Regions from separate parts of the Rahnella sp. BIGb0236 genome, predicted to be linked through region 2. Evidence: predicted binding sites of a transcription regulator. Region 2 holds the regulator's gene; each other region holds the start of a gene.

Region 1 (7,669 bases), on a different contig from region 2:
CATGGCTCAGCTTTATTTCTATTACTCGGCGATGAATGCCGGTAAATCCACCTCGTTGTTGCAATCTTCATATAATTATCAAGAACGTGGTATGCGCACGCTGGTACTCACTGCCGAATTAGACCACCGCTTTGGTGTGGGCAAAGTCAGTTCACGCATCGGCCTGTCATCGCCTGCAGAACTCTACAATAAAGATACTGAACTCTTTGACCTGGTCGCTCAGGAGAACCGTTCACAGCGTCTGAGTTGCGTCCTGATTGATGAGTGTCAGTTCCTTACTAAGACTCAGGTTTCGCAGCTCACGGATGTGGTGGATGATTTAGACGTGCCGGTGCTCTGTTATGGCTTACGCACAGATTTTCGTGGGGAGCTTTTCGAAGGCAGCGAATATTTGCTGGCGTGGGCGGATAAGCTGGTTGAGCTTAAAACCATCTGCCATTGTGGCCGTAAGGCAAACCGCAACCTGAGACTCGATGAAAAGGGCAATGCTCTGCACGATGGTGCACAGGTCGTTATCGGGGGGGATGAAAGCTATGTGTCTGTGTGTCGCAGACACTACAAGGAAGCGATGGCCGCGTTAGACATAAAGGATAATGACCCGCTTCTCTGAGGCTTTTAAAATCCCCTGTCAGCATTGTCAGCATTGTCAGCATTGTCAGCATTGTCAGTATGACGCATAAAAAAACCCGCCTTTTCAGCGGGTTTTTTACTATCAGAATCTCAGCAGATTATTTTTTGCTGGTTTTCTTTTCAGCTTTTGGCGCAGGAATAACCACTTCTTCTGCAACATCTTCGCTGAATTCACGGCCGTAGTAAGTATCCATCAGGATTTGTTTCAGCTCAGCAATCAGTGGGTAACGTGGGTTAGCACCGGTACACTGGTCATCGAAAGCATCTTCAGACAGTTTGTCTACTTTAGCCAGGAAGTCAGCTTCCTGAACGCCTGCTTCGCGGATTGAGGTTGGGATACCCAGTTCCGCTTTGATTTCATCCAACCATGCCAGCAGTTTCTGGATTTTCTGTGCAGTACGGTCACCAGGTGCGCCCAGACCTAAATGGTCGGCAACTTCTGCGTAACGGCGACGCGCCTGAGGGCGGTCATACTGACTGAAAGCAGTCTGTTTAGTTGGGTTATCGTTGGCGTTATAACGGATAACGTTGGAAATCAACATGGCGTTAGCCAGGCCGTGTGGAATGTGGAACTCAGAACCCAGTTTGTGGGCCATTGAGTGACAAACCCCAAGGAAGGCGTTAGCAAACGCGATACCTGCGATAGTCGCCGCGTTGTGAACACGTTCACGGGCAACCGGGTTTTTAGCGCCATCTTTGTAGCTGGCTGGCAGGTTTTCTTTCAGCAGTTTAAGCGCCTGCAGAGCCTGACCATCTGAATATTCGTTTGCCAGTACAGAAACGTAAGCTTCCAGTGCGTGAGTCACCGCATCCAGACCACCGAAAGCACACAGTGATTTCGGCATGTTCATGACCAGGTTGGCATCAACGATAGCCATGTCCGGGGTCAGCGCATAGTCAGCCAGTGGGTATTTCTGACCTGTCGCATCGTCAGTCACCACAGCGAACGGTGTGACTTCTGAACCAGTACCTGAAGTGGTAGTGACGGCGATCATTTTCGCTTTCACGCCCATTTTCGGGAACTTGTAGATACGTTTACGGATATCCATAAAGCGCAGAGCCAGATCTTCAAACTGAGTGTCCGGATGTTCGTACAGGACCCACATGATTTTGGCCGCATCCATCGGTGAACCACCACCCAGCGCAATGATGACGTCTGGTTTGAAGGAGTTCATCTGCTCAGCACCTTTACGAACAATGCTCAGTGTTGGATCCGCTTCCACTTCGAAGAAGACTTCAGTTTCAATACCGTGGCCTTTCAGAACACTGGTGATCTGGTCAGCGTAACCGTTATTGAACAGGTAGCGGTCAGTCACGATGAAGGCGCGTTTTGCTCCATCGGTCGCCACTTCTTCCAGTGCGATTGGCAGAGAGCCACGACGGAAGTAGATAGATTTCGGAAGTTTATGCCACAACATGTTTTCTGCTCGCTTCGCTACAGTTTTCTTGTTGATCAAGTGTTTAGGACCGACGTTTTCAGAGATGGAGTTACCACCCCATGAACCGCAACCCAGCGTCAGAGAAGGAGCAAGTTTGAAGTTGTACAGGTCACCGATACCACCCTGAGAAGCCGGGGTGTTGATCAGAATACGTGCTGTCTTCATTTTGTTGCCAAAATAGTTAACACGTTCTGGTTGGTTGTCCTGGTCAGTGTACAGACAAGAGGTGTGACCGATACCGCCCATTTCTACCAGTTTCTCTGCTTTAGAGACCGCATCTTCAAAATTCTTCGCGCGGTACATCGCGAGGGTAGGGGACAGTTTTTCATGTGCGAAAGGTTCAGATTCGTCAACAACACTGACTTCACCGATAAGCACTTTGGTATTTGCTGGCACTTTGATGCCGGCCATTTCAGCAATTTTCACCGCTGGCTGACCCACGATTGCCGCATTCAGGCCGCCGTTTTTCAGGATGATGTCTGAAACCGCTTTCAGTTCTTTCCCTTGCAGCATGTAGCCACCGTGGGAAGCGAAACGTTCGCGAACTGCGTTGTAAGCAGATTCAACCACGATAATGGACTGTTCAGACGCACAGATAACGCCGTTATCGAAGGTTTTGGACATCAGAACGGAAGCCACGACACGTTTGATATCTGCAGTTTCATCAACGACAACCGGGGTGTTACCCGCGCCAACGCCGATGGCTGGTTTACCAGAGCTGTAAGCTGCTTTCACCATGCCCGGGCCGCCTGTTGCCAGAATCAGGTTCAGGTCAGGGTGATGCATTAACTGGTTAGACAGTTCTACACTTGGTTCATCAATCCAGCCGATGATGTCTTTTGGCGCACCCGCAGCGATGGCGGCTTGCAGAACAATATCCGCAGCTTTGTTCGTTGCATTTTTAGCACGTGGGTGTGGGGAGAAGATGATGCCGTTACGGGTTTTCAGGCTGATAAGCGCTTTGAAAATCGCAGTAGAAGTTGGGTTGGTAGTCGGAACGATACCGCAAATCAGACCAATTGGCTCTGCAATGGTGATGGTACCGAAAGTGTCATCCTGACCCAGGATGCCACAGGTTTTTTCATCTTTGTAGGCATTGTAGATATATTCAGAGGCGAAGTGGTTTTTAATCACTTTGTCTTCGACGATACCCATTCCGGATTCTTCAACAGCCAGTTTTGCCAGCAGAATTCGAGAATCGGCAGCAGCCAGGGCGGCGGCAGCGAAAATCTTATCGACTTGCTCTTGACTGAAGTTGGCATATTCGCGCTGTGCTTTTTTGACCCGAGCGACGAGTGCGTTCAGTTCAGCGACATTTGTTACAGCCATAATGCTCTCCTGATAAAGTTAAACTCTTTTAGTAAATAACCTGCCAAAGACTAGTATAGACCTGCTATCAGTCACCGTGAGAAACTAATTAAAGCTAGATTTCTCAATGTGTTGTCTTTGTCTCTTTATTTGCTCAAAGAGCTTTCAGTAATGAAGCACCTGTGTAGTCAAAAAGTTGTCATCCGGCGACATAAATGAACATTTGTTCTACAAGTACCGCTGAGTGACTATGCACTGAGATTACCTATTTGTGGGCAGGGTTAATTTGATCTGGATCACTAAACCATAATGCTGACACCTTTCAGCATGGGGTAAGTGCGATTGATTATCAAATTTGCTCAAATTGAATACAATTTATCTGTGATTTGTGTCGTTAAAATTACGCTGTTTTAACAAAAGTGGTATTCACTGCTTTTTAATCAAATTCTGGTGATAAAAGTTGTGAATCGGCGTGGCGCCTTTACTGCAATTCCAGTACATTAGCGCCCATCAAAACCTTCATCTGCTGGCATAATTGTGCGGAGTTCTGCGTGAGCCAATCTTTATTAGATTTTTCAGGGTATATCAAATTCTTTGTCGGGCTGTTTGCGTTGGTCAACCCTGTGGGGATTTTGCCCGTGTTCATCAGCATGACCAGTTATCAGGCGGCAGCAGGGCGCAATAAAACCAATATGACGGCAAACCTGTCGGTAGCCATTATATTGTCGACCGCACTTTTTCTGGGCGACGCGATTTTACACCTCTTCGGCATCTCCATTGATTCGTTCCGCATCGCGGGCGGCATTCTGGTGGTGACGATCGCGATGTCGATGATCAGCGGTAAACTCGGTGAAGATAAACAGAACAAGCAGGAAAAATCAGAAACCGCGATCCGTGAAAATGTCGGTGTCGTGCCTCTTGCGCTGCCGCTGATGGCCGGACCCGGTGCGATCAGCTCGACGATTGTCTGGAGTTCGCGCTATCACAGCTGGCCAAATCTGCTGGGGCTGACGCTGGCCATTATCTTCTTTGCGTTTTGCTGCTGGTTGTTGTTCCGGGCGGCACCTTTACTGGTTCGCCTGTTGGGTCAAACCGGGATTAACGTTATTACCCGTATCATGGGACTGTTACTGATGTCTCTGGGCATTGAATTTATTGTGACAGGCATTAAAGCGATTTTCCCCGGCCTGCTTTAATCCCTTAGTCCCCGAATTATCACGGAAACACTTATGGATTTCCGTGATAATTATTACCCTTCCTTATAATGCAATGCATTAATATAGTGCAGCTAATGACGTAATTAAGAGCGATTGCACCCAAATGTGGCGTAAAGCCCTGTCTCATTCTTCTTTTTAATCCAAGTCTTCATTTCTTCTAATAAACTTAGCGAATATTTCGCTAAACCCCCCTCTTTATTGCCCGCTTTGGCGCTAATTTATCCACATCATTCTGTAAGGCTTGTGCATGCCGTATCGAGATGTTATTAGTGTTAATACAGCAGTTAACAGGTGTTTATCCTTGAAAACCTCAGAATGTTAACTGATTGTATCAGGATGCTTCCTGAGCAGCCCGCAACCTGAATTTCGCGCCACAACCTGATATAAAGATGATGTAATACAACGGTTTGGGCCGGCGTTCTAAGTATTACTCAACCGGGGTGCTTTACGGTCTGTAACCGGTAAAAGAGAATTGCGTAACAAATTTGCAAAATTTATTGGCGCCGGTATCAGGCTTCTGATAATTTTCAAATCGCCTTCAAAAATGGAATTTTGTTAAGCGGAATGCTCTAAGTGAGAATGAATCTTGCTAGAGACAGAAAGATAGAAGCCATTTCATTTGTTTTTGGAGAGTGTCGTGTCGCATTGCCTGCCACAAAATTATCCTCACCTGCTTTTTGCGAAAAGAAAGCCGGGTATTGCGCTGACGACATTGCACGGCCTGCTGTTGACTCTGTCTGTTCAGCAAAACAACTCTTCAGCTTTTCTTCTGATTAATTGATTTCGGGCGCTTAACCGCGAAGGACTTTCTGTTGCCCTAAGTCGGGCGAATAAGAAAATAATATTGTTAAGGTTCGGAATAACAGTATGTGATTACCTGGTGCGCGGTGAAATGCAGTTTTATTGCGCACGGGGTGGATCTAATGGAGTGGGGTCATCCTTAACGACCCCGGAAACCGCATGGCGAACAACAGCCAGACGTTTCAAGCGCATTATCAGGTAACACGTGCAGTAATAGGGGACAGCCATCTGCGGGTGGCAACAACATGGGGGGCTTTTCTTGAGCAATTCGTTCCTGCTTTTGAAACCCATTGACCCAGCAAGGGTTTATCTTGCACCCCAGCGTGCAAGTTCATAATAAAAACTGGAGTTGAAATACAATGACCAACATCACAAAAAAAAATCTGCTGGCTGCCTGCATTCTTGCTGCAGTGAGCTCAGTTTCCATCAATAACGCATTCGCGGCGAATGTGCCTGCAGGCGTGACACTGGCGGCTAAACAGGAGCTGGTGCGTAACAACGGTTCTGAAGTTCAGTCCCTGGACCCACATAAAGTCGAAGGCGTACCGGAATCCAACGTAATCCGTGATCTGCTGGAAGGTCTGGTGAATACCGACAGCAAAGACGGCAGTGTGATCCCGGGCGTCGCTACCACCTGGGACAACAAAGATTTTAAAGTCTGGACCTTCCACCTGCGTCCGGATGCAAAATGGTCAAATGGCGACCCTGTCACCGCGGCGGATTTCGTCTACAGCTGGCAGCGTCTGGCTGATCCAAAAACAGCCTCTCCGTATGAAAGCTACCTGCAATACGGTCACATCGAAAACATCGATGACATCATCAGCGGTAAGAAAAGCCCTGATACTCTGGGTGTGAAAGCGATTGACGACCATACCCTGCAGGTGACCCTGACCGAACCTGTTCCTTATTTCGTAAAGATGCTGTCTCACACCGCGATGAAACCGGTAAACAAAAGTGTTGTGGAGAAATTTGGCGACAAATGGACCCAACCAGAAAACTACGTGAGCAACGGCGCTTACAAACTGAAAGCCTGGACCGTCAACGAACGTATCGTTCTTGAACGCAGCCCGACTTACTGGGATAACGCGAAAACCGTGATCAACCAGGTCACTTACCTGCCAATCTCTTCAGAAGTGACTGACGTTAACCGCTACCGCAGCGGCGAAATCGACATGACCTACAACAACATGCCGATCGAACTGTTCCAGAAGCTGAAAAAAGAAATCCCAACTGAAGTTCACGTTGACCCGTATCTGTGTACTTACTACTACGAAATCAACAACCAGAAAGCCCCGTTCACTGACTCACGCGTGCGTGAAGCTCTGAAACTGGGTCTGGATCGCGACATCATCGTCAATAAAGTGAAAGCACAGGGCGACCTGCCAGCGTATGGCTATACCCCGCCTTACACTGACGGTGCAAAACTGACGCCTCCGGCCTGGTTCAAAGAAACCCAGGCACAACGCAACGAGCAGGCTAAAAAATTGCTGGCAGAAGCAGGTTACACGTCTGCCAAGCCTCTGACTTTCGAACTGCTGTATAACACCTCTGATCTGCACAAAAAGCTGGCTATCGCCGCTGCCGCTATCTGGAAGAAAAACCTGGGTGTTGACGTGAAACTGGTTAACCAGGAATGGAAAACCTTCCTGGACAGCCGTCATCAGGGTAACTTCGATATCGCGCGTGCAGGCTGGTGCTCCGACTATAACGAGCCTTCTTCCTTCCTGAACACCATGCTGTCTGACAGCAGCAACAACACTGCCCACTATAAGAGCCCGGCGTTTGATAAAGACATCGCTGACACTCTGACAGTGAAAACCGATGACGAACGCGCGGCGCTGTATCAGAAAGCTGAAACCCAGCTTGATAAAGACTCTGCCATTGTCCCTGTCTATTACTACGTGAACGCGCGTCTGGTGAAACCTTACGTCGGCGGTTACACCGGTAAAGATCCACAGGACAACGTCTACGTGAAAGATCTGTATATCATCAAACACTAATCCATCAGTGTCCGGGCAAGGCATCCCCGAGCTGCCTTGCTCGTTCTATTTTGATGAAGGTAATGATTTCAGCACCGGCTTTCGGCGCTGAAACAAAGAGCCACCACGATGTCCTTTGTTCAGGGGCATCGTGACCAAGCCAAAAACTATCAAGCTGTAGTGACAGGCTTAGAAACAGGTACGGGCAATGTTAAAGTTTATTTTACGCCGCTGTCTGGAAGCGATTCCGACGCTATTCATTCTGATCACCATTTCGTTTTTTATGATGCGTCTC
Region 2 (7,669 bases):
ACATTCTGACCACCGCCAAGGCGCTGGGCGGCGGCTTCCCGGTTTCCGCCATGCTGGCAACCGAAGACGTAGCCTCGGTGATGGAGCCGGGCAAACACGGCACCACATACGGCGGAAACCCGCTGGCCTGCGCCGTCGCCGAAGCCGCGCTGGACATCATCAATACGCCTGAGGTGCTGGCCGGTATCAATGAACGCCGCGAGAAATTTATCAGCGCGCTGGAGGCCATCAATCAGAAATATCACATCTTCAGCGAGTTCCGTGGTCAGGGTCTGCTGATCGGCGCTGAGCTTTCCGATGCATATAAAAACCGCGCCGGAGAATTCCATACCGCCGCCGCCGACTGCGGGCTGATGATGCTGGTCGCCGGACCGAACGTGATGCGGTTTGCGCCATCGCTTGTGATCGACTTCGCGGATATTGAAGAGGGGATGGAAAGGTTTGAGAAAGCGGTAGCAAAGGTCGCAGGCTGACTGTTCCTCCCGCTGCGAAGGGTCCGATCGACGTTTTACTTCTATCCTGCAATGGCTGAACGGTTTTGCTTTTGCTCCTTCCCCTTTCACGAGGGGAAGGCTGGGATGGGGTGTTGGTTTGAGGGCAACCCAGACAATTAAGCCGACTTTAATACCCCACCCCAACCCTCCCCTTCGCAGGGGAGGGAGTTATAAATCACGCCTTCCGCGTCAGCCAGATCCCATGATGCGGCCTCTGCTTCCACGCCAGTGACGAAATGGTATGCATCACGCTGAGATGCGAAATCACCCGCCGCAGATGACGTTCCATCTCCGTCAGCGGCATGTCAGGGTGAAGCTCCGGTGCGTTAAACAGGTTGTTTTCACTGCCCGGTCCGTCGTAAAGCAGACGTTGCTGACAGCTCTGCAACGCGATTTCACAGGTCTGTAAATACTCCGTCGCCAGCGCCTCCGGCAGCATGTAATGCTCGCGGGCAAGGATCGTCATCGCATTGATATGCTCGACCACGAACTGGCTGTGCGTCACCCACAGACGCATATCCGCCAGATAATGCGAGTTAAAACCCGGTTCCTGCATGGCCTGATTCAGTGAGGTGAACAGCTTGTTGTGTGCCTGATTGACCTGCATACGGGTGTACGCCAGTTTGGCGGTGTCCGGGTTTTCCTCAAGCAAAAGCCGGATGGCGTCCTGATAGGTTTCCAGCGCCTGATGCGCATTCTGGCGCAGCAAACCGCTTTGCCATTGCGGCCACAGCCAGATGGTGCCACCGAACGCCAGTGCGCAGCCGATCAGCGTATCCACCAGACGCGGCACCAGAAAATGTATGCCATTCATCGCCAGCAATTGCAGGGTATAAACCGCCGTCACCGTCATACCGACCATCGCCAGCCCGTAGTTTTTACGCAACACCGTATACGACAACAAGGTGATCAGCAGCATGCATAACAGCGTGGTGCCTTCCGGCAGCTCCAGTTTTAACAATCCTGAGGCAATCAGTAATCCGGCCAGCGTGCCCAGCGCACGGTGCTGGATCCGCACGCGCGTGGCGTTATAGCCGTTCTGACTGACCAGCATGATGGTCAGCAAAATCCAGTACGGTTTGGGCAGATTGAAAAACAGACCGAGGCTGCTGCCAATCGCCAGAATAATGCCCAGACGGGCGGCGTTACGCAGGGCGACGGATTTGAACGAGAGATAACTTTTCAGCGCGGGCCAGAAGGGCAGACGCGGCTGCGTGTTCATCAGGTCACGTTTGTACAACGGGCGCTGTGTGCGTAACAGACGGGCAATGCGGCTGAAATGGTAATAACAAAACTGACCGACCGGATTGTCCGGCGTGCGCGCGGCGATTTTCTCCAGCGCCGCCAGTTCATTCGCCATCGTAAAACGCCCGGATAACCGGTGATAAAGAATGTCGTCGGCGATCACCCGCAGCCGCGCAGAAATCACCTGCGCGTTGCGGCGGATCACCGCCTCGGCATGGCTTTCTTCCACCAGCCTTTGCACTTCTTCCGGCTGATGCAGGCTGACGGTGATGTGCTCCTGCAAATCGAGCGCGACCTGAAAACGCTGAAACAGCCGCTTATGGTGATGATGATGCCCGTGCTGCGGCAGCATGTGCAGTTGCTGGTAGAGCAGGGCAATCAGGTCGATGACTTTCTGCTGGCGCGCCAGTAAGGGCGGCAGGGCGGTTTCGGGATCGGTGTGTTGGGTCAGCAGGCTGTATTTGGCTTCGAAATAATCCGCCAGTTGCAGATAAAGCTGGCTGAGGGTTTCGCGCATCGGCTGTTCTTTGGAGATACGAAACCATAACCAGTTAAACAATCCGTACCAGGCGGTGCCGGCGGCAAATAACACCGGTGCCTGCCACATCGGCCGGATCCCGGCCATGCTCAGCGTGAAGATGGTGGCGACCAGCGCACCGGGCAACAGACGCGCATGCAGCGGGCTGATTTCGCCGGTGACGCCGAGCAACAGGGCCAGAGACAGCATGATCAGCGGCAGGGGAATGTGCCAGTTTTCCAGCATCAGTTGCAGCAGAATGCTGCTCACAGCAAAGAGTGAACCGCCGATCATCAGGCGTTTAAAAAAGCGTTTGTGCGGGGTATCCAGACCGGCGACGTTACAACAGGCCGGACAGAGTGAAAAAAGCAGACCCATTTGCAGGTTGCCGAACAGCCAGCAAATGCCGACAGGCAGGCACAACACCAGCGTCTGGCGCAGCGCGTAATTTATTTCAGGATGGTAAAACAGTCTTCGCCATAGCGTCATGGGTAAAGCTTAGCCCATAAAAAAGGCGCGACAGTGTTCTGCCGCGCCGATTTTTGAGGGATTAACGTGTGCCGTAAACGACAATCGTTTTACCGTGTGCGGAGATCAGGCTCTGATCTTCCAGCATTTTGAGAATACGTCCGACTGTTTCACGTGAACAACCGACGATTTGGCCGATTTCCTGACGGGTGATCTTGATTTGCATCCCGTCCGGATGGGTCATTGCATCAGGCTGTTTAGCCAGATTAAGCAAGGTTTGAGCGATACGGCCTGTTACGTCGAGGAAGGCAAGGTTGCCGACTTTCTCTGACGTCACTTGCAGACGGTTAGCCATCTGCGCGGAAAGACGCATCAGAATATCCGGGTTTACCTGAATCAGCTGGCGGAATTTTTTATACGAAATTTCAGCCACTTCGCAGGCAGTTTTAGCACGTACCCAGGCACTGCGTTCCTGACCTTCTTCGAAGAGTCCCAGCTCGCCGATGAAGTCACCTTGGTTCAGGTAGGACAGTATCATCTCTTTGCCTTCTTCATCTTTAATCAGGACGGCAACCGACCCTTTCACGATGTAGTACAGCGTTTCGGCTTTTTCACCCTGGTGAATCAGCGTACTTTTAGACGGATACTTATGTATATGACAGTGAGACAGGAACCATTCAAGAGTCGGGTCTGTTTGTGGCTTGCCGAGAACCATTTGCTATTATCCTCTGTTGTTATCGCTGCCCAAAATCACAGGGCTCAGAGTTCCCTGTACGGCACTTCAACGTAAAAAGCGCCCTTTCAGCATATAACTCCCCAGAAATGCTGCAAGCGGGTGTCGGAGTGCAACAGCCTGTTTATTGCTGTTATCACCGTGGGTTCTGTTCTTAAACCGCGAAAACCGTCACCGCAATTCACTGGAAAGTATGTTTCGGCTTTGTTTGTAGCACAGGTTTGTGATGCTGTCTTCTGTTGTCTCGCTTCAGCATGATGGCGATCGGGTTACGTTGCCAGATTTTAGGTGAAAGGGTACTCTGAGAGCGGATATCGACAAGTTTATTCACCGGGAGAATAGTTCATGCACGCACGTGTTAAATGGGTTGAAGGGCTGACATTTTTAGGTGAGTCAGCGTCAGGGCATCAGATTTCAATGGATGGCAACGCGGGCGATAAAGCCCCCAGCCCGATGGAAATGCTGCTGATGTCTGCGGGCGGTTGCAGCGCGATCGATGTGGTGTCAATTTTGCAAAAAGGTCGCAACGACGTGCGCGATTGTGAAGTGAAACTGACCTCGCAGCGCCGCGAAGAAGCACCGCGTTTATTCACGCACATCAATCTGCATTTCATCGTCACCGGTAAAGATCTCACCGATAAGATTGTCGAGCGTGCGGTCAGCCTGTCTGCCGAAAAGTACTGCTCCGTGTCCCTGATGCTGGGTAAAGCGGCCACCATCACCCACAGCTTTGAAGTGATCAGCGTCGAATAAGTTACGACCAGTCATGCGCGTGGCACTGGCTGCGCAATAAATCCAAAAATCGCCGCGCGGCAAACGTCAGCGGCGATTTTTGCGAGTAAAGCACACAGTATTCTGCCTGCGGCAGGGTATCGATATTGAGCACACTCAACCTTTCTTCCAGCCCAAACGGCGCTTTCATCGCCCGCGCCACAATGGTCAGATAATCAGACTGCAACACCATATTTAGCCCGCACACCACCGAATCTGTATGCACCGGCATTTCCGCTGCCGGCTGATGAAATCCTCCCATCGATATCCTGATTTGCTGGTAATACCCCATATCCGTTTCGGGCAACAGCCAGCGCGCATCCTGTAATTCCGCCAGAGTTGTGGCGTCTGCCAGCGGATGTCCACGCCGGGCGATAACGCAGAAAGGGGCGCTGAACAGCGGCTCACGCACCAGATCTTCCAGCGGAAATCCCGGTCCGGCGGTGCCGACCGCGAAATCCAGTTTCCCTTCGCGCAGTGCAGGTAACAACGTGGAAAGTTGCCCCTCTTTGATCAGCAGTTTGGACTGCGGAAACTGCGTCTTAAATTCTCCTGCCAGTCCGGGAAAAACCGTCAGCGCCAGCAGCGATGAAAATCCAATGGCGACGGAGCCCTGCGAATATTGTTCGATCTGGCGAATTTCATCGGCGGCGCGCTCAAGTTCTTCGAGGATAAATTGCATACGCTGCGCAAATGCACGCCCCGTTTCGGTCAGCGTCATCCCCTGATTACCACGCACAATCAACTGCGTATCGAGCGTTTGTTCCAGTTCACGCAATGTTCTGCTGACCGCCGGTTGTGACTGATTCAACGCCCGCGCCGCGCCGCGAATACTGCCGCTGCGGATAACCTGCTGGAAAACCTTCAGTTGCTGTAATTTCGGCAAATAGCGCATCACGATCCCTATCAGTAAAAAGCATCACCCGCCCAAAAATTGCATCTTATGGTCAGGCTGTAAAGCTGATAGCGTCAGGATTGAGAAAAATAATATGTTGTTATTCAGTTGATTACGTGACGCATGTCGCATTTTACGATTCATCCGGCAGTGAGAAAATCTGACGTGGTGATAACAAAAAGGGATATCCGCTATGAAAAGTCGTTCCCTGATGATCTTCCTGCTATTTGTCGGTTACGCCGTGGTGTATATCGATAAAACAGTGATGGGCTTTGCGCTGCTGCCCATCGAGCGCGAATTTAATCTGCAACCTGAACAGCTGGGGTATATCACCGGCATTTTCTTCCTGGCCTATTCGCTGTTTCAGATCCCCGCGGGCTGGCTGAATGACCGGTTCGGCTACAAAAAAGTGCTCGGCATGTCGCTGTTCTTGCTGGGCGGCTTCGCGCTGTGTTTCGGAACGCTGGGCCTCAGCCTGGGATTACTGGTCACGTTCCGGTTTCTCTCCGGCGTCGGCCATTCCGGCTATCCTGCGTCCTGCGCCAAAGCGGTAGTGTCTAATTTCGCAGTTGAGAAGCGAACCTTTGCGCAGTCGATTTTGCTGTCTTCCGCCGGACTGGCGATGACTGCCGGACCGCTGATTGCGGTTTACAGCCTGGATCATCTTGGCTGGCGCGGATCGTTCTCCATTCTCGGATTGCTGGCTTTTGCCATCGCCGTAACGATTGTGATTTTTGTGCCCAATCCGCCGGAAGCGCAAGCCCGTACCGGCGCGAAAACCGGTTATCGGGACTTACTGAAAAACCCGATTGTCCTGCTGCTGTTTGTCTCAATTTTCTGCATCAACATTCCGTCTTACGGCCTGATGGCGTGGTTGCCGAAATATCTGGTCCAGCAGCGCGGTATGTCACTCGACGTATCCGGCATGGTGGTCGCGACAGGCGGGCTGGGTATTTGGATTTCTTCACTGGCAACCGGCTGGCTGGTCGGACGCTATATGCAGGGCAAAGAGCCGAAAGTGATTTTCTGCTGCGCACTGCTCAGTGCGCTGTGCATCTGGCTGGTCTTTACGTCGGCATCGGCGGTTACGGCCGGGTTGTTCCTGTTCCTCGGCTACGTTTTCCTGATGGCGTCCTTTGTGACCGTCTTTACGCTGCCGATGAAACGCCTGCCTTCTGACGTCATGGGCGCGGCGATGGGGATCATTAATACCGGCGGAACTCTCGGCGGATTTGTGGCGCCGATTGCGATGGGATATCTCATCACCGCCAGCCACGGTTACCTTTCTACGTTTGTATTTCTGGCGCTGGCGATGGTGGTGGCCGGTCTGGCTATCCTGCCGCTGGCAATAAAACCTCGTGCGCCAATGCGCGATGTGGCTTAACTGAGGAGAAGAGTGATGACTTTTAATTTCGAAGCAATGCTGGCTGAAGTCAAAGCGGACGTGCTGCGCTGGCGCAGACATATTCATGCCCATCCTGAACTCTCTTTTCAGGAGCATAAAACGGCGGCGTACATTACTCAACAGCTGGAAAGTTTCGGCGGTCTGACCCTGACACATCTGACGCCCAACAGCGTGATTGCCGATCTGAAAGGGGCGCATCCGGGGCCGGTATATGCGCTGCGGGCGGATATCGATGCCCTGCCGATTCAGGAAGAGAACGATGAACCTTTCTGCTCAACGGTCCCCGGCGTGATGCACGCCTGTGGTCATGATGCTCACACCGCAATGTTGCTGGGTGCGGCAAAAGTGCTGACCCAATGTCAGTCTGAGTTGCATGGTTCTGTGCGGTTTATCTTCCAGCATGCTGAAGAAGTGCCACCGGGCGGGGCACAGGAACTGGTGGATTTAGGTGTGCTGGATGGCGTTGAGAAAATCTTCGGCCTGCACGTGATGCCTAATTCTCCGACCGGTGAAGTGGGGCTGAAAGAGGGCGTGTTCTGCGCGTCCACAGATAACTTCGACATCACCATTACCGGCAAAGGCGGCCACGGTTCTATGCCGCATTTGTGTATCGATCCGGTGGTGATCGGCGCGGAAGTTGTCACCGCACTGCAAAACGTTGTGGCGCGCCGTATTGATCCGCTTCAGGTGCCGGTGCTGACTATCGCAACCTTCCAGACGGGCGAAAGTTATAACGTGATCCCGGAGCGGGTGAAGCTCGCCGGAACGCTGCGGACGCATCACAGCAACGTGCGCGAACAGGTGCCGCAGGTGATGGAGCAGATCATTTCGGGGATCACGGCAGCGCATGGCGCGACATACGGACTGCGCTGGACACGCGGCTATGTGAACGGCGACAACCATCCTGAGGCCTGTGCGATTGCGCGTCAGGTGATTGAAAAAACGCTGGGCCCGCAGGCGCTGCGCGAAGTGACTCAGCCGCTGTTTGGCGGAGAGGATTTCTCTTCCTACCAGCAAAAAGTGCCGGGGTGTTTTCTGTTTATTGGCAGCGGGAATGAAAAAATTGGCGCGACTTATGGCGTGCATAATCCGCGTTTTCGTCTCGATGAAGAGGCGTTACAGACGGGCGTCGCGCTGCATG
Region 3 (7,669 bases), on a different contig from region 2:
CAGGAACTTATCGAAGACATTATGACGCTGACCTATGCCGCCAAAGCCTCCGGATTGCGTTTTGACTTTTGGGTCACCGGCTCCCTGGTGCCCAATATGTACAATGTCGGCGGGGATTTGAGTTTCTTCGTGGACTCTATCGTCAACAACAAACGCGAGGCGTTACGTGCTTACGCCAGAGCCTGTGTGGACTGCGTTCACGCCGCCGCACGCGGGTTTGATGTGGGCGCGATCAGTTTGTCGATGATTGAAGGTACGGCGCTCGGTGGCGGGTTTGAGGCGGCTCTGGCGCACCATTATGTGCTGGCGCAAAACACCGCGCGGATGGGATTCCCTGAAATCGCCTTTAACCTGTTCCCCGGTATGGGCGGGTATTCGCTGGTTTCCCGCAAGGCGGGCATGAAGCTGGCGGAGGAACTGATCTCTACCGGCGAGTCACACACGGCGGAATGGTTTGAAAGCCGCGGGCTGGTGGATGTGCTGTTCCAGCCGGGGGAAGCGTTCAACGCGACCCGTACCTTTATGGATGTCCTGCGGCCCAAACTCAACGGCATCCGGGCGATGATCCGCGCACGTCAGCGTGTGCTGCAACTGTCACGTTCAGAACTGATGGATATTACGGAGGACTGGGTGGATGCGGCGTTTACGCTGGAGGAGAAAGATCTGAGTTATATGGAGCGTCTGGTCATGCTGCAAAACCGGCATACGGCATCATTGCGTAAAACCGGCTAGCAGCAGGCAGAAACAGCCCGTCACTGGCGCTATTTCTGTTTTGCTTTATGTTTAAACACATTGGGTGAAGCAACACTTTTTTCCTCAAGCCAGTGCTCCAGCTCAGCCGCGGGCATTGGCTTGGCGTAAAGAAATCCCTGTTTGCTGTCCACACCAATTTCGTCAATCAGTTTCTCTTCTTCCGCCGTTTCCACCCCTTCCGCCACCACGGTCAGTTGCAGGGTTTTTGCCACGGCCACGATCGCCCGCACCAGCGCCTGAGACACCGGATTGTCATTGATGCCGCGAATAAAACTTTGATCCAGCTTGATGCAGTCGAGGGGGATGCGCGCCAGTTGCGACAACGAGGAATAACCGGTGCCGAAATCATCCAGATGCACCTGCGCGCCAAGTTTATGCAGCTGATTGATCATGCTGACTGCGGAACCTTCATCTTCCACCAGACAACTTTCCGTCAGCTCAAAATCCAGCAAACAGCCTTTCATTCCGGCTTTTTTCATCGCTTCCGACAGCGTGGTGATAAAGGATCCGTTATTGAGCTGCCGCCCGGAAAGATTCACTGCAACACGCAGGTTCAGCCCTTTCTTCTGCCATTCCGTTGCCTGACGGGTGGCGGTTTCAATCACCCATTTGCCGATCGGCGTGATCAGACCGGATTCTTCCGCATAGGGAATAAAACTTTGTGGCTGAATGAGGCCGCGTTCCGGCGAATTCCAGCGCAGCAATGCTTCGACACTTTGCACTGTGCCGTACAGCGAGACTTTCGGCTGATAGTGCAACACCAGCTGATCTTTCTCCACCAGCGCCTTACGCAGATGGGTATCTAACCACATGTATTCCGAGGCTTTCTCGTTCATGCCCGGCGAAAAAACGCAGTGGGCGTTTTTGCCTTTTTCCTTTGCCACATACATGGCGGTATCGGCATTCTGCAACAGCGTATCGCCGTCGGTGCCGTGTTCCGGGCAAATGGCGATACCGCCGGAACAGCCGGTATAGACTTCAATCAGTCCGATACGAAACGGCAGGCTCAGCCTGCGCAGCACCCGCCGGCTGAGTTCTTCCAGCGTGCTGAGATCAGCGTGGAGGCTAAGAATAATGAATTCATCGCCGCCCAGTCGCGCCAGTTTATCGTTCGGCGACAGACAATCCTGAATGGCATCGGAGACTGCGCGCAGCAGGTGATCGCCAAACATATGGCCGTAGGCGTCGTTCACCTTTTTGAAGTTATCCAGATCGAGATAGATCAGGCCGACCTGGCTTTCGCCGCGTTCAAGTAAGGCTTTCGCCAGCGATTCCTGTAAGGCATTACGGTTAGCAAAACCGGTGACCAGATCGGTGTTCGCCAGTACGCGTAAACGTTCCTGCGCCTTGCGCTCGTCGGTAATATCAGAGCCTGAGCAGATCAGGTATTTTTGCTGTTTTCCGCTGCCGCTGTGCACGAATTTATTGCGGAACAGAAACAGCCGCTGGCCTTTGACGGTGTTGATCCAACGCTCAACTTCATAAGATTGCTGATGCTGAAAAAAACCATTGATGTTCTGACGCGAGGCCAGCCCTTCTTCCATCGACATGAATAAGTCATAGGCGCTGCGCCCGATGACATCTTCTTCACGCAGGCCGGTATATTCTTCGCTCAGGCGGTTGAAACGGTGGATTTTGCCTTCCTGATCGATAATGACGATCACGGAATTGGCTTCGGAAACTACCTGTTCCGCGAAGGTCAGGCCGACTTCAAGATCGTGCGCGACCGATTCCGTATCCTGATACGCAGAAGCGGTACCCGCCCAGGCTTTGCTGTCGATTTTTCGCCCGACAAGGTACAGGCGAACGGGGGAACCGAATAAGGTGATATCCAGGGTAAAACTGGAGGTAATGCCGGTCAGTTGGCGGATTTTCCCGGCCTGCCACTGCGTCAGGGGGATAGCAACATTGACGACGCCTTTCTCTGCGGATAACTCCAGGGCATTGCTGTCTGAACCCAGTCGCCAATAAGGGCGGGGTGTACCAAAATGCAGGTACAAGATGGAGGCATCTTGAGAGTCGACCATGAATGTTTCTCCGCAAAGAACGCTATACGCCGCCAGTGTGGCGACATGGCGACAGTCAGCACAGACGGAGCTTACTCTGTTCAGCACACCCGCACCGCTCCGCAAGCGCGGATCAGGTCAGGAGGGCGTAACACATTGAATTTAAGGTTAGCAACTGTCGGTTATATATCCAGTCGCCAGACAGAAATTACTGCTCAGAACAGGCGGGCACCGTTGCCGGATGTCCGCCTGCGAGAGAAGGTTTTTGACTGTGTTCCTGGCCTGATTTCAGGCCCGGTGTATTATTTCAGCAGGAAGCTGCTTTGTTTCACATCCTGAGAATCTAACCCTACGAATACATTGAACTTTCCAGGTTCAGACGCCCATTTCAACTTGTCGTTGTAAAAACGTAAATCTTTTTCATTGATGGCAAATGTAACGATTTTCTCTTCGCCCGGTTGCAGATTGATTTTTTCGAAGTTCTTCAGCTCTTTCACCGGACGGCTGATCGAGGCGGTCACATCCTGCAGGTACATCTGCACGATAGTGGCACCGCTGACTTTACCGGTGTTTTTCACCGTTACGCTGGCGGTCAGCGGATGTTTCGCATCCATGGTGGAAGAGGACACGCTCACGTCAGAGACGCTGAAGCTGGTGTAGCTCAGGCCATAGCCAAACGGGAACAGCGGACCGTTGGTGATATCGAAATAACGGGTGGTGTATTTATCCGGATGCTGCGCATTAAACGGACGACCGGTATTGAGCACGCTGTTATACAGCGGGATTTGCCCGACAGAGCGCGGGAAGGTCATCGGCAGTTTGCCGGACGGGTTGTAATCGCCAAACAGGACATCGGCAATGGCATGGCCGCCTTCGGTGCCGCTGAACCAGGTTTCCAGCATGGCATCAGAGATCTCATTCTCCCACGTCAGCGTCAGCGGACGGCCATTCATCAGCACGATCACCAGCGGTTTACCGGTGGCTTTCAGGGCTTTCAGCAGGTCACGCTGGCTCTGAGGAATGTTGATGTCAGAACGGCTGGAGGCTTCGTGTGCCATGCCCTGCGCTTCGCCCACTACCGCGACCACGACGTCAGATTTTTCCGCCGTTTTCACCGCTTCGTCGATCATTTCCTGCGGTTTACGCGGATCGTTGATCACTTGTTTGTCGTAAGAGTTGAGGAAATCCACCATTCCCTGATCGTTGGTGACGTTCGCGCCACGCGCATACAGGATAGTGCCCTGATCGCCGAGCACGTCTTTCATGCCCTGCAACACGGTCACGGCCTGTGCCGCTTTACCGGCTGCCGACCAGCTCCCCATCACGTCGCGTTTGCTGTCAGCCAGCGCGCCGATCACGGCAATGGTGCCTTTTTTCTGTAACGGCAATGTCTGGTTGCTATTTTTCAGCAGCACCAGCGAGGTCCGCGCCACTTCGCGGGCTTCCTGACGATGCAGACGGCTTTCAGCGTTGGTGTCTGCCGGGTCACTCGACTGCGGGCCTAAATGGCGATATTCATCGACAAACAGCCCCATGTCCCATTTCGCGGCCAGGACGTCACGCACGGCACGGTCAATGTCTTGCTGGCTGACCAGACCGTCGGCGAGTAAACCTTTCAGGTACTTACCGTACATATTGTCGGCCATGTCCATATCGACACCGGCTTTCAGCGCCATGGCGGCCGCCTGACGATCGTCTTCGGCCACGCCGTGTTTGACCAGCCCGCCGATGGCGCCGTGGTCGCTGACGGTCAGGCCTTTGAACTGCCAGTCGTCGCGCAGGATATCTTTCAGCAGCCAGGTGTTTGAGGTGGCAGGAATGCCGTTCACGCTGTTCAGCGCCACCATCACCCCACCGGCACCGGCATCGACTGCTGCTTTATAAGGCGGCATGTAATCGTTGAACATGCGGGTCAGGCTCATGTCCACGGTGTTGTATTCGCGGCCACCTTCGACGGCACCGTACAGCGCATAGTGTTTGACGTTAGCCATCACGGCGTCCGGCGCAGACGGGTCTTTGCCCTGATAACCGGTAACGATTTCATGAGCGAGACGCGAGGTCAGGTAGGTGTCTTCGCCAAAGCCTTCGGACACACGGCCCCAGCGCGGATCACGGGTGATATCCACCATCGGCGAGAAGGTCATGTTCAGACCATCGGCGGCGGTTTCCAGCGCAGAAATACGGGCGCTGGTGGCGACGGCCTGCATATCCCAGCTGGCGGCAAGGCCAAGGCTGATCGGGAAAATCGTGCGCTGGCCGTGGACCACGTCATAGGCATAGAAAGGAGGGATTTTCAGGCGGCTGTATTTCACTTCGTCCTGAAGACGACGGATATCGGGTTTGGTCACCGTGTTAAACACACCGCCGACTTTACCGGCGCGGATATCGGCCATGATGGCTTCTTTCGGATAATCCGTCCCCACAGTCACCAGATTCAGCTGACCGATTTTTTCATCAAGGGTCATTTTTTTCATCAGGTCGGCAATGAACGCGTTGCGCTCTTTTACCTGATCCTGAGGGATACCCGTTGTTTCAACGGCAAATGTAGAAGCAGAACTTACCAGTAACACGAACGCGCCAAGCATGTGATGCGTATTCATCGGAATTCCTTCAGCCATAAGCAGGGGAGCCAAATCAGAGAAAATTCAGCAGCCTGAAGCAAACAAAGCAATGATCATTCTAAGAAAAACATAATGTGAGAATCTAATACGACCGTTCAACTATTAGCAATGAATAGTTTATGGCCTGCGCACAATATCTTTTTATCCTTCGGGACAGCCTGCAATTTACAGGTAATCCGCATGACAGATACAAGAAGACAGTCGATATGCCACGCAAATTTTTAAATTTAGGATTAGGTGATATACCGCTGAACAAATAAACATCAATGCGGCGGCAGGGAAAAGGACAGGCAATAAAAAAGGCAGAACGCATTGTTCTGCCCGGGCATAATTCGCAATAACCGTTCAGGTCATCGGATTAATAGTAGTAAGACATATCGGTCGGGGTTTTGCTCATCACGTCAAAGAAGACGTCTTTGGTGTTTACCCAGAATTGCGCCACGGCGGCGGCATCGTAGCTCATGCCCATCAGGCTCATGACGAAGAAGCAGGTCACGGTCAGACCGACACCACTGCAAACGAAAGCCATGGTATTCCGGCTGGACTGGCGACACACAATATTCAGCTGGCTGGTGCAGAACATCAAAAAGGCGCTCAGCAGTTCCCAGCGCATCATTAAAATCCCGGCAGTTAATGTACCCATCGATAAAATCCTTACTCACTACAGCCGCTTGCGCGAAGCCACAATCAGCCGGAAGGCTGCGACAACGGGTTGGCACCGGGCTTTACTGAAGAAATGGTGAATTACAAAAATGTGATGATGGTCACATTATATCACCGGATTTTATTTTTGAGCGAAAAATGTTCGCTAATGAAAAATAGGCATAACACATCAACTTATTTCGCTGATGTGTTATGAAAAGTAGAAATATCACCGGGATTGTTGAAGGGAATTTACGCGCCGTACCCCATGACCTGTAACAGATGCTGCGCCTGCTGCACCGCTTCCTGACGGTGTGCGACGCCCAGTTTCTGATACAGATTTCGGATGTGCGTTTTGATGGTGGTGGAGGCCACGTCCAGCTCACCGGCAATCTGGTCATTGCTGTAACCGGAGTAGATCAGCCCCAGAACCTGCCATTCGCGCTGAGTCAGCGGGCTGGTGCGGATCAGTTCCGGCACCTGCGGATGGGTCAGCAGTTTGTTCACGAAGCCTTCGTCGAAATGGGCAAACTTATGGCGATGATGCTGGTTAATTTCGCGCAGAATTTGCTGGGCGCGACGCTGTTCCAGTTCCGGCAGCAGATTGAGCTGGATCATCTGACGCAGCTGTTGCGCCATCATTTCGCCTTCAATGACGAAATGGCTGACAAAACCGGTGCGGTTCGCCAGCGTCAGGGCTTCAATCAGCACCCGCTGGGCATCACTTTTGCGGCCGGTATGCCAGTACAGCAAATTGCTCAGCAGCAGGTTACGGTTGAGATCACTGGTCAGGCGCAACTGGCGGGCGTTCTGATTCAGTTCATCAAGCACCACTTCGGCTTCATCAAACTTCTCCAGCAAAATCTGCACGCGGGCAATATTGCGCCACTGGCCTTGCTGGAAATGGTTGTCGGCCATGTCGGGTTTGCGCGCCTGTTGCAGCCACTGCCGCGCCGCGGTTTTATCGCCGATCATCTGCCAGTAAATCACCCGCGGCTTGTCGGTATTGGTCAGCCAGTCGATATGATACTGACCGGTTTTCAGCAACGTTTCGCAGCGTTGCAGATGATGATGGGCATTGTCGAGCTGACCACGCGCCAGCGAGCATTTCGCCAGCATCGCCAGACACTGCAACTGTTGTTGCGGCTGGAAGTTAGTCAGCACGCTCAGACCCTGACGGGCGGCTTCTTCGGCGTCATCAAGGCGCGACCACGACCACAGCAGTTGTGAACGAAGACGCAGTAAAAATTCGTGCATCGGCAACTGCTCAAGATGCTGTTCGCGCACCAGTTCAAAGGCGCGATCCTGCATCTCGAACGCGGCCTGCAAAAAGCCCTGTGCAATCAGGATTTCACTCTGCTGCAACAGCGCCCAGAGGGCGTAATGATAGGCCTCGTGTCGGCGGGCAATCTGTTCGGTTTGTTGCATCAGCGGCAGGGCGCGGGTCAGATCGCCTTTGCAGTGCTGGATTTCGCCGGTGACCGACGTCGCCACAATGCGGCTGTAATAACTTTCATACGGCAGATAACGCAGGGCGTCGGCGGCCAGTTTTTCCGCCTCATCCTGACGGCCATCGTTGATCGCCACCTGCGCGCGCAGGGCATCAAATTCCGCCGCCAGTTCCTGTTCCATGACGATATTGCGCTG
Region 4 (7,669 bases), on a different contig from region 2:
CGAGCAGGGCGTAATTCCCGTCGGCACGTCGGTTGGCGGCGTGGCGTTTGTCTTCTTCCTCACTTAACCGGCGGTCATATTCGGTTTCCAGCTCACTGACGCGCTGTTGCAGAGTATCGCGTGCGGCGGCCATGGCGGCCATCTGGCTGCCGGTATAGGCGATCAGGCGGTTCGCGGCGTCCAGTTCGGCTGAGCTGGAATTTCCGGTAGCCCGCTGGCGGGAGCGCAGCAGCGCCAGTTCGTCGGCATGCTGCTTTTTCTGTATTTCTGACTGGCGTTGCAGGTCGCTGATCCGCGTGTTCAGGCGGAACAGTTCGTCTTTCATCCGCTCCGCGTCTTCATTGGGACCCGTGCCGGTTTTACTGCGCGCAACGGCCAGTTCATGCATCAGGCTGCGCACCTGTTTTTGCAGGGAAGCGAGTTTTTCGAGGGTGACGGCGGTGTCTTTATACACCGTTTTGACTTTGGCCTTTTCTGTATCAGGACGGCTGAAACTGACGCCGTTCAGCGCGCTTTCCACTTCGCGGGCGATAGCCGTTTTATCCATTGCCTTCATGCGGTTACATGCGCTGGCCAGAAAGCTCGCCGCTTCGTGGCCGTTACCGGTGCCAAAAGCTTGTTTGATAAGGCTCTGTATCACGCTCATGGGTGTCGCGCTCACTCACAGAAAATAGTCAGGATATGCCTGATATGCATCGATTTACTGATTGTATCAGATAGGATTTATTTTATTTACAGGAGTTATTTTAGACGAAGTGAGTACAGCAGGATCCATGGGTTTTCGGACTTAAATCGCGATCACCCGGAGGCTTTTCACGCCTTTGGCGCCCAGCATCAGCGCACTTTCGCTGTCGGCCATCGCCGCCGGGCCGGTGATCATAATGGTGTAGCGGGCATTGAAAGGTTGCGGCTGCCGGTGGGCCAGATGCAGATGTTCGATGATATGTTGAACGTCGAGAAGTACCACCAGATTTTTGGCCATCGCACTGAGCGTGTTGACGCATAAATGATGATCGCTGAGAAACACCGCGCCGGTTTCTGCCACGCCAAAGCAGGCGCGTACCACCCCCACATCCACCTCTTTCAGCGATGCCGCATCGCTACGCGCGTTAAAATCCACATCAGCAATGATTTCCGGTGTGGCGGAGCAGAACCGGGCGTCGGCCGGATACACCCCGCGCAGATAGGCGTTCAGCGTGGTGTAACCGTTTCGGGGTGTCCGCAAAAACGTCTCATCCCAGAGGCCGCCCATCAGGGTCAGCGCACGGCCAAAATCCGCCACAGGATGGGGTTCTTCACTCTGTGGCGGGAACAGCGTTTGCATGAATTTATGCTGACGAATACCGGTCAGGAAATCGTGACGGCTCATGATATGTCCTTTCTGGCCGGAGTCAGGTTGCCCTGCTCCGGCCAGTCACTGCGGATTAATGGAATTGCAGGTAGGCAACATGCGTTTGCAGGTATTCCTGCAAGCCGTGTTTGCCGTCTGCGCCGCCGACGCCTGATTTACGCCAGCCTGCATGGAAGCCCTGCATCGCCTCGAAGTTTTCGCGGTTGATGTAGGTTTCGCCGAATTTCAGCTGTTTCAGGGCTTTCATCGCCGTGTTGATGTTGCTGGTGTAAATCGACGACGTCAGGCCATATTCGCTGTCGTTCGCCATCGCGATGGCTTCATCCAGCGTTTTGAAGGTGGCGACCGGCAACACCGGGCCAAACACTTCTTCGTGCATGATCGGCATATCCTGTTTCACATCCACCAGCACGGTCGGCTGATAGAAGAAACCTTTGTCGCCGTGACGTTTCCCGCCCAGCAGCACTTTCGCACCCTGTGACACGGCTTTCGCCACTTTCTCTTCCACGCGCTGTAACGCTGCGCCGCTGATCAGCGGGCCCATATCCAGTTCTTTTTGCTCGGCAGTATTGCCGAAGGTGACTTTTTTCATCGCCTCGCTGATGCGGGAAATGAATTCGTCGTAGACGCCTTCCTGCACGTACACACGTTCGGCACAGTTACACACCTGTCCGGTGTTGATCACACGGGAGCTGACGATGGCTTTCACCGCCAGATCCAGATCCGCGTCATTCATCACGATGGCCGGGGCTTTGCCGCCCAGTTCCAGCGAGACTTTGGTGACGTTCTGCGCCGCGGCGGTCATGGTGGCGATACCGGCGGCCACGCTGCCGGTCAGGCTGACCATACCGACTTTCGGGTTGGCTGCCAGTTCCTGGCCGACGGTCGGGCCGTAGCCGGTGACAATGTTGAGCACGCCTTTTGGCAGACCGATTTTGTGAATGATTTCTGCGAAGATCACCGCATTGTTCGGTGTGATTTCGCTCGGTTTGATGACGATGGTGTTACCGGTGATCAGCGCCGGTGCGGCTTTGCGGGCAATCAGGAAGAACGGGAAGTTCCACGGCAAAATACCGGTGGTCACGCCGATGGCTTTGCGGAACACAAAGATATTTTCGTTCGGACGGTCGCTCTGAATGATTTCGCCTTCGTAACGGCGCGCCCATTCCGCCATGTAATCGAGATAATCGGCGGTGAACAGCACTTCGGTTTGCGCCAGACCGTAGGTTTTACCGCCTTCCGCAATAATGGTTTCGGTCAGTTCGGCTTCGCGCTCGCGGATGCCTGCGGCGATTTTGTGCAGCCATACGCCGCGTTCAACCGCTGGCAACGCTTCCCAGCCGGGTTGCGCCGCTTCGGCGGCATCAATGGCTTTTTTAGCGTCTTCTGCTGAGCCTTCAGGGATTTGTGAAATCACCTGTTCTGTGGCCGGATTCACAACGTCAATCCACTTTCCGCCGGTGTTTTCAACGAATTCGCCGTTGATGTACATACGTTTCTGAACTGTGCTCATGTCTAGGGTCTCCCAGGTACGGATAGAGGTGATGAACGAGTTGTTAATAAAAAAGCTCTTTTTTGTGAAGTTTTAACAGCCTGTTCTATCCGTCTGGTTTTTACCTTTCCGTGATTGCCATTTAATTTTGAGAAATGGCAAAAATGTCATGTTCGGACTGTCCGACATAACAATTTTGCAAAATACGGGGAGGGACTACTGGCGAACGCTTCGTGGCGCATAGCCAAATTCGCGTTTGAACAAGGTGGAGAAGTAATTGCTGTCGCAGAAGCCGCAATTGTGGGCGATTTCGGTGATCGGGCTGTCGCTGAAACGCAGCATATTACGGGCATTCAGGAGACGCAGACGGTTAAGGTAATTCAGTGGCGTACAGCCGGTTTGCTGTTTCATCTGCCGGTGCAAGGTACGCAGCGACATGGAAAACTGCGCCGCCAGTTGCGGCCAGTCGATTTCCTCATCGTAATGTTCGTTCATCCAGTCCAGCACATTATTCAGATCGCCGCCCTGCCCACGATAACCGACATCACGGCTGCCTTTACGCAGCAACAATAACAGCTGCATGAAATACAACTCCTGCTGCGCCTGTGATTCCGGCAACCGGGTGGCAGGTTTTCGCGCCAGCAGGTCAATCAGCGTTTTGGCCTGCACAATCTGGTTCGGGCTGATGCGCCAGTGCGCCGGATAAATGCCATCGGTTTCCTGCGGCAGCAGATCACTGACGCCGTTCAGAAAGCGAAAGGCATTCGGGCTGCGGTACAGCACATTGGTCAGATGCAGGTTTTCCGTGTCTTCATAAAGATGATGGTCGCAGTGGCGGACAAAACACACGCTGCCCGCACTGAGGATCAGCGGCTGGTCGTTAAACACATGGGTGCCCGTTCCCCGTTCGACCAGCACGATTTCATTGAAATCCTGATGATGGTGTTCAGGAAAGGTTTCCTGCGGATAACGGGGTTCAATGGTGACCGGGAAATCTCCTGAGGGAAAATACTCACTACTGCGTAACACGGTCATTTCCGACTCCTTATTAACATTATCGTAATATCTTAGTCGGCACCGGGGCAGCCATCGGGCTGAAACTGTGATCAGCCATCCGCTTTTGAACAAAACATTTATATCCTTACGCAATCCGGCGCAATCCGGCGTACCGCTTAGCTTTACGCCTGTTTTCAGTACGGCTTTCAGAAACCGGTAATCTGTGTTTTTCGGAACGTTTGGCATGACCGAAACAAGATTGTTATCAATTTGTGAGGTTGTTCGCTTAAACCTTTGCTTCTTTGCCATAGTTCGCCCTCAACTGGCACTCGCGGAAAGGTCAGTCTGTCAGCAACCTCCTAGAGTCGTGATCATGCGCCTGGCGCGTCGGCAACTTTTTTGGTCGTTAAACTTTATGCGGACTTATGCGGAGTACACACAATGAAATTAAAACACGTACTGAGCCTTACCCTGATCGCGAGCAGTATCCTTATGGCAGGCGCGGCATCGGCAGAAGTGAAAATTGCGCTGGTGGCAAAATCGCTGGGCAACGGTTTTTTTGAAGCGGCCAACGTCGGCGCACAACAGGCCGCCAAAGAACTGGGCGATGTGAAAGTGATTTATACCGGCCCGACCACCACCACCGCAGAAGCCCAAATCGAAGTGCTGAACGGCCTGATTGCGCAGGGCGTCGATGCCATTGCGGTCTCCGCCAATGACCCGGATGCGCTGGTACCGGTGCTGAAAAAAGCCATGCAGCGCGGCATCAAAGTGGTGTCGTGGGATTCCGGGGTCGCCAAAGACGGCCGCCAGATCCACCTTAATCCGTCTAACAACGCGCTGATTGGTGAAACCAACGTCAAACTGGCCGCCTACGCGCTGAAAGCCCTGAATGTGGAGAAAGGCGATGTGGCCATTCTCAGCGCCACGCCGACCTCCACCAACCAGAATCTGTGGATTGCCGAGATGAAGAAGGTGCTGCCTAAGTATCCTTCCGTCAATCTGGTGACCGTCGCCTATGGCGATGATCTGTCAGATAAAAGCTACCGTGAAACCATTGGCCTGCTGAAATCCTATCCTGATCTGAAAGTGATTATTTCCCCTTCTTCCGTCGGTATCGTGGCGGCCGCGCAGGCGGTGAAAGATCAGGGCAAAATCGGCAAAGTGTACGTGACCGGTCTGGGTCTGCCGTCTGAAATGGCGGGTGCGGTGAAATCCGGCGCAACTAAAAGCTTTGCCATCTGGAACCCGATTGATCTGGGCTACGCCGCAACGTATCTGGCCGACGATCTGGTCAAAGGCACCGCCACCAAAACCGAAGCCAGCATGGGGCGTTTAGGCAAGGTGAAACTGGATGCTGACGGCAGCGGCGCCATGGCTGAACCCTTTGTTTATGACGCCAGCAACATCGACAAATTCTCCAAAATCTTCTGATCCTGAATGCGGCTGACCGGTGCGCCGGTTGGCCGTTTTGTTGTGCTTAGCCAGACAGGGGAAACGACATGACTGATTCATCGACGCCGCTGCTGTCCTTACAGGGCATCAGCAAAGTCTTTCCGGGTGTCAGGGCGTTAAATAACGTTCACGTGGATTTGTATCCGGGAAAAGTAACCGCCCTGATTGGCGAAAACGGCGCGGGAAAATCGACGCTGGTGAAAGTCATGACCGGCATTTATCAGCCGGAAGAAGGCGAACTGCGTTATAAAGCGATTCCGATCAAACTGCCGAATCCCGAATCCGCGCATAAAGTCGGGATCACCGCGATCCATCAGGAAACCGTGCTGTTTGACGAGCTCTCCGTCACCGAGAATATTTTCGTCGGCCATTATCTTTATCGCGGGCTGTTCAGACGTCTGAACTGGCCGGCGATGCATCAGCAGGCGCGCGACATTCTGACCCGTCTGGAAGTGAATATCGATCCGCACGCCATTTTGAAGGAGTTAAGCATCGCGCAGCGCCATATGGTGGCGATTGCCCGCGCCCTGTCATTTGATGCGCAGGTGGTGATCCTCGATGAGCCGACGGCGGCACTTTCTCAGCATGAAATCGTTGAGTTTTATCAGATAGTTGAACGCCTGAAACGCGAAGGCAAAGCCATCCTGTTTATCTCGCACAAGTTCGACGAGATTTTCTCTATCTCCGATTACTACACGGTTTTGCGCGACGGCAGTTATGTCGGTTCCGGCAAAATCAGCGACATCAGCGAACAGCAGATGGTGACCATGATGGTGGGTCGTGAAGTCAGTCAGGCTTACCCGAAAGTGAACTGTGAACCGGGCGAGACGGTACTGGAAGTGCGAAACCTCAGCCATCCGACCGAGTTTGCGGGCATTAATTTTTCGCTGCGCAAGGGCGAAATCCTCGGCTTTTACGGGCTGGTCGGCGCGGGGCGTACCGAACTGATGCAGGCGCTGTTTGGCGTCACGCATCCCGCCGGTGGAAAAATTCTGATCCACGGCAAAGAACACCATTTTTCGCGCCCTTCTCAGGCCATCCGGGCGGGGATTGTGTACGTGCCGGAAGAGCGCCAGAAACAAGGCGCAATCATTGACTTGCCGATCAGTCAGAACATCAGTCTGCCGCAGCTCAGCCAGCTCAATCCGCGTGGCGTGCTGAATGACAAAAAAGAGTGGGCGCTGGCCGATGATTACGCCAGACGGTTGCAGGTCAAGGCCTCCAGCTGGAAACAAGCCGTGGGCACGCTGTCGGGCGGCAATCAGCAAAAAGTGGTGATCGCCAAATGGCTGGCGACCAGACCGGACATCATCATTCTCGATGAGCCGACCAAAGGCATTGATATCGGCTCAAAAGCGGCGGTACATCAGTTTATGTCTGAACTGGTCGGGCGCGGGCTGGCAGTGATTATGGTGTCGTCTGAATTACCGGAAGTGATGGGCATGGCCGATCGCATCATCGTGATGCACGAAGGGCTGATGGTGGCGGAATTCAATGCCGGTGAGGCAACCGCAGAAATGATTGTCAGCGCGGCCAGTGGCGCGGGCGAGGAGGCAGCATGATCAAAAACCTGCTGAAATACCGCGAGCTGCTGCTGGCGGTGGTCATCGTGCTGATGGTGCTCGGCGTCGGTGCGCGTTCGCCGGAGTTTGTCGGCGCGGGCAACCTGCTTGAGATGTTTAACGACACCTCGATTCTGATCATTCTGGCGCTCGGCCAGATGATGGTGTTGCTGACCAAAGGGATCGATTTGTCGATGGCCGCCAATCTGGCGCTGACAGGGATGATCGTCGCGCTGCTTAACTTCCACTATCCGCATATTCCGGTGTGGTCGCTGATTTTACTGGCGACGGTACTCGGGCTGGTGATGGGCGCGATTAACGGGCTGCTGGTGTGGAAAGTCGGTATTCCGCCGATTGTGGTGACGCTCGGCACCATGAGCATTTATCGCGGCATTATCTTCCTGCTCTCAAACGGCGGCTGGATTAACGCCCATCAGATGAGCCCGGAGTTCCTCAGTCTGCCGCGCGCCACCTTTATCGGCCTGCCGCTGCTCGGCTGGTGCGCGATTGCCGCTCTGATTCTGGTGGCCTATTTCCTGCGTTACAGCCGCACCGGTCGCGCTTTATATACCGCAGGCGGTAACGCCACCGCGGCGTATTACACCGGCATTAACGCGGGCAAAATGCAGTTCGTCAGCTTCTGCCTTTCCGGCGCGCTGGCCGGATTCTGCGGCTATCTGTGGATTTCACGTTTCGCCGTCGCCTACGTAGACGTCGCCAACGGTTTCGAGTTGCAGATCGTCGCAGCCTGCGTGATCGGCGGCATCAGCACCATGGGCGGCATCGGCTCGGTGGTCGGCTGCCTGCTCGGCG

What was found. The regulator CRP, encoded in region 2, controls carbon source genes, mostly activating them, when cyclic AMP is high. The targets are predictions, from matches to a motif close to ATGTGANNNNNNTCACAT.
Region 1: EDF78_RS16470 (YchE family NAAT transporter) is a predicted target of CRP. The motif match lies at 3,662-3,679, and genes of this name have one in related genera.
Region 3: EDF78_RS14305 (YjcB family protein) is a predicted target of CRP. The motif match lies at 6,133-6,150, and genes of this name have one in related genera.
Region 4: rhaS (rhamnose ABC transporter substrate-binding protein) is a predicted target of CRP. The motif match lies at 4,110-4,127, and genes of this name have one in related genera.

Annotation. Positions count from the first base shown of each region.
Region 1 covers NZ_SOAO01000008.1:32,030-39,698, reverse strand. The annotation lists gene EDF78_RS16480 (thymidine kinase) at 2-610, shown strand; gene adhE (bifunctional acetaldehyde-CoA/alcohol dehydrogenase) at 729-3,398, opposite strand; gene EDF78_RS16470 (YchE family NAAT transporter) at 3,929-4,573, shown strand; gene EDF78_RS25975 (hypothetical protein) at 5,555-5,689, shown strand; gene oppA (oligopeptide ABC transporter substrate-binding protein OppA) at 5,755-7,395, shown strand; gene oppB (oligopeptide ABC transporter permease OppB) at 7,583-7,669, shown strand, end outside.
Region 2 covers NZ_SOAO01000004.1:363,820-371,488, forward strand. The annotation lists gene EDF78_RS11310 (aspartate aminotransferase family protein) at 1-473, shown strand, start outside; gene EDF78_RS11315 (YccS/YhfK family putative transporter) at 670-2,745, opposite strand; gene crp (cAMP-activated global transcriptional regulator CRP) at 2,807-3,439, opposite strand; gene EDF78_RS11325 (OsmC family protein) at 3,803-4,210, shown strand; gene EDF78_RS11330 (LysR substrate-binding domain-containing protein) at 4,212-5,123, opposite strand; gene EDF78_RS11335 (MFS transporter) at 5,317-6,507, shown strand; gene EDF78_RS11340 (amidohydrolase) at 6,523-7,669, shown strand, end outside.
Region 3 covers NZ_SOAO01000006.1:167,737-175,405, reverse strand. The annotation lists gene EDF78_RS14320 (crotonase/enoyl-CoA hydratase family protein) at 1-732, shown strand, start outside; gene pdeR (cyclic di-GMP phosphodiesterase) at 762-2,780, opposite strand; gene bglX (beta-glucosidase BglX) at 3,062-5,344, opposite strand; gene EDF78_RS14305 (YjcB family protein) at 5,739-6,023, opposite strand; gene malT (HTH-type transcriptional regulator MalT) at 6,275-7,669, opposite strand, start outside.
Region 4 covers NZ_SOAO01000001.1:580,189-587,857, reverse strand. The annotation lists gene EDF78_RS02560 (hypothetical protein) at 1-646, opposite strand, end outside; gene EDF78_RS02555 (LUD domain-containing protein) at 788-1,369, opposite strand; gene aldA (aldehyde dehydrogenase) at 1,425-2,864, opposite strand; gene rhaS (HTH-type transcriptional activator RhaS) at 3,060-3,878, opposite strand; gene rhaS (rhamnose ABC transporter substrate-binding protein) at 4,281-5,273, shown strand; gene EDF78_RS02535 (sugar ABC transporter ATP-binding protein) at 5,342-6,856, shown strand; gene EDF78_RS02530 (ABC transporter permease) at 6,853-7,669, shown strand, end outside.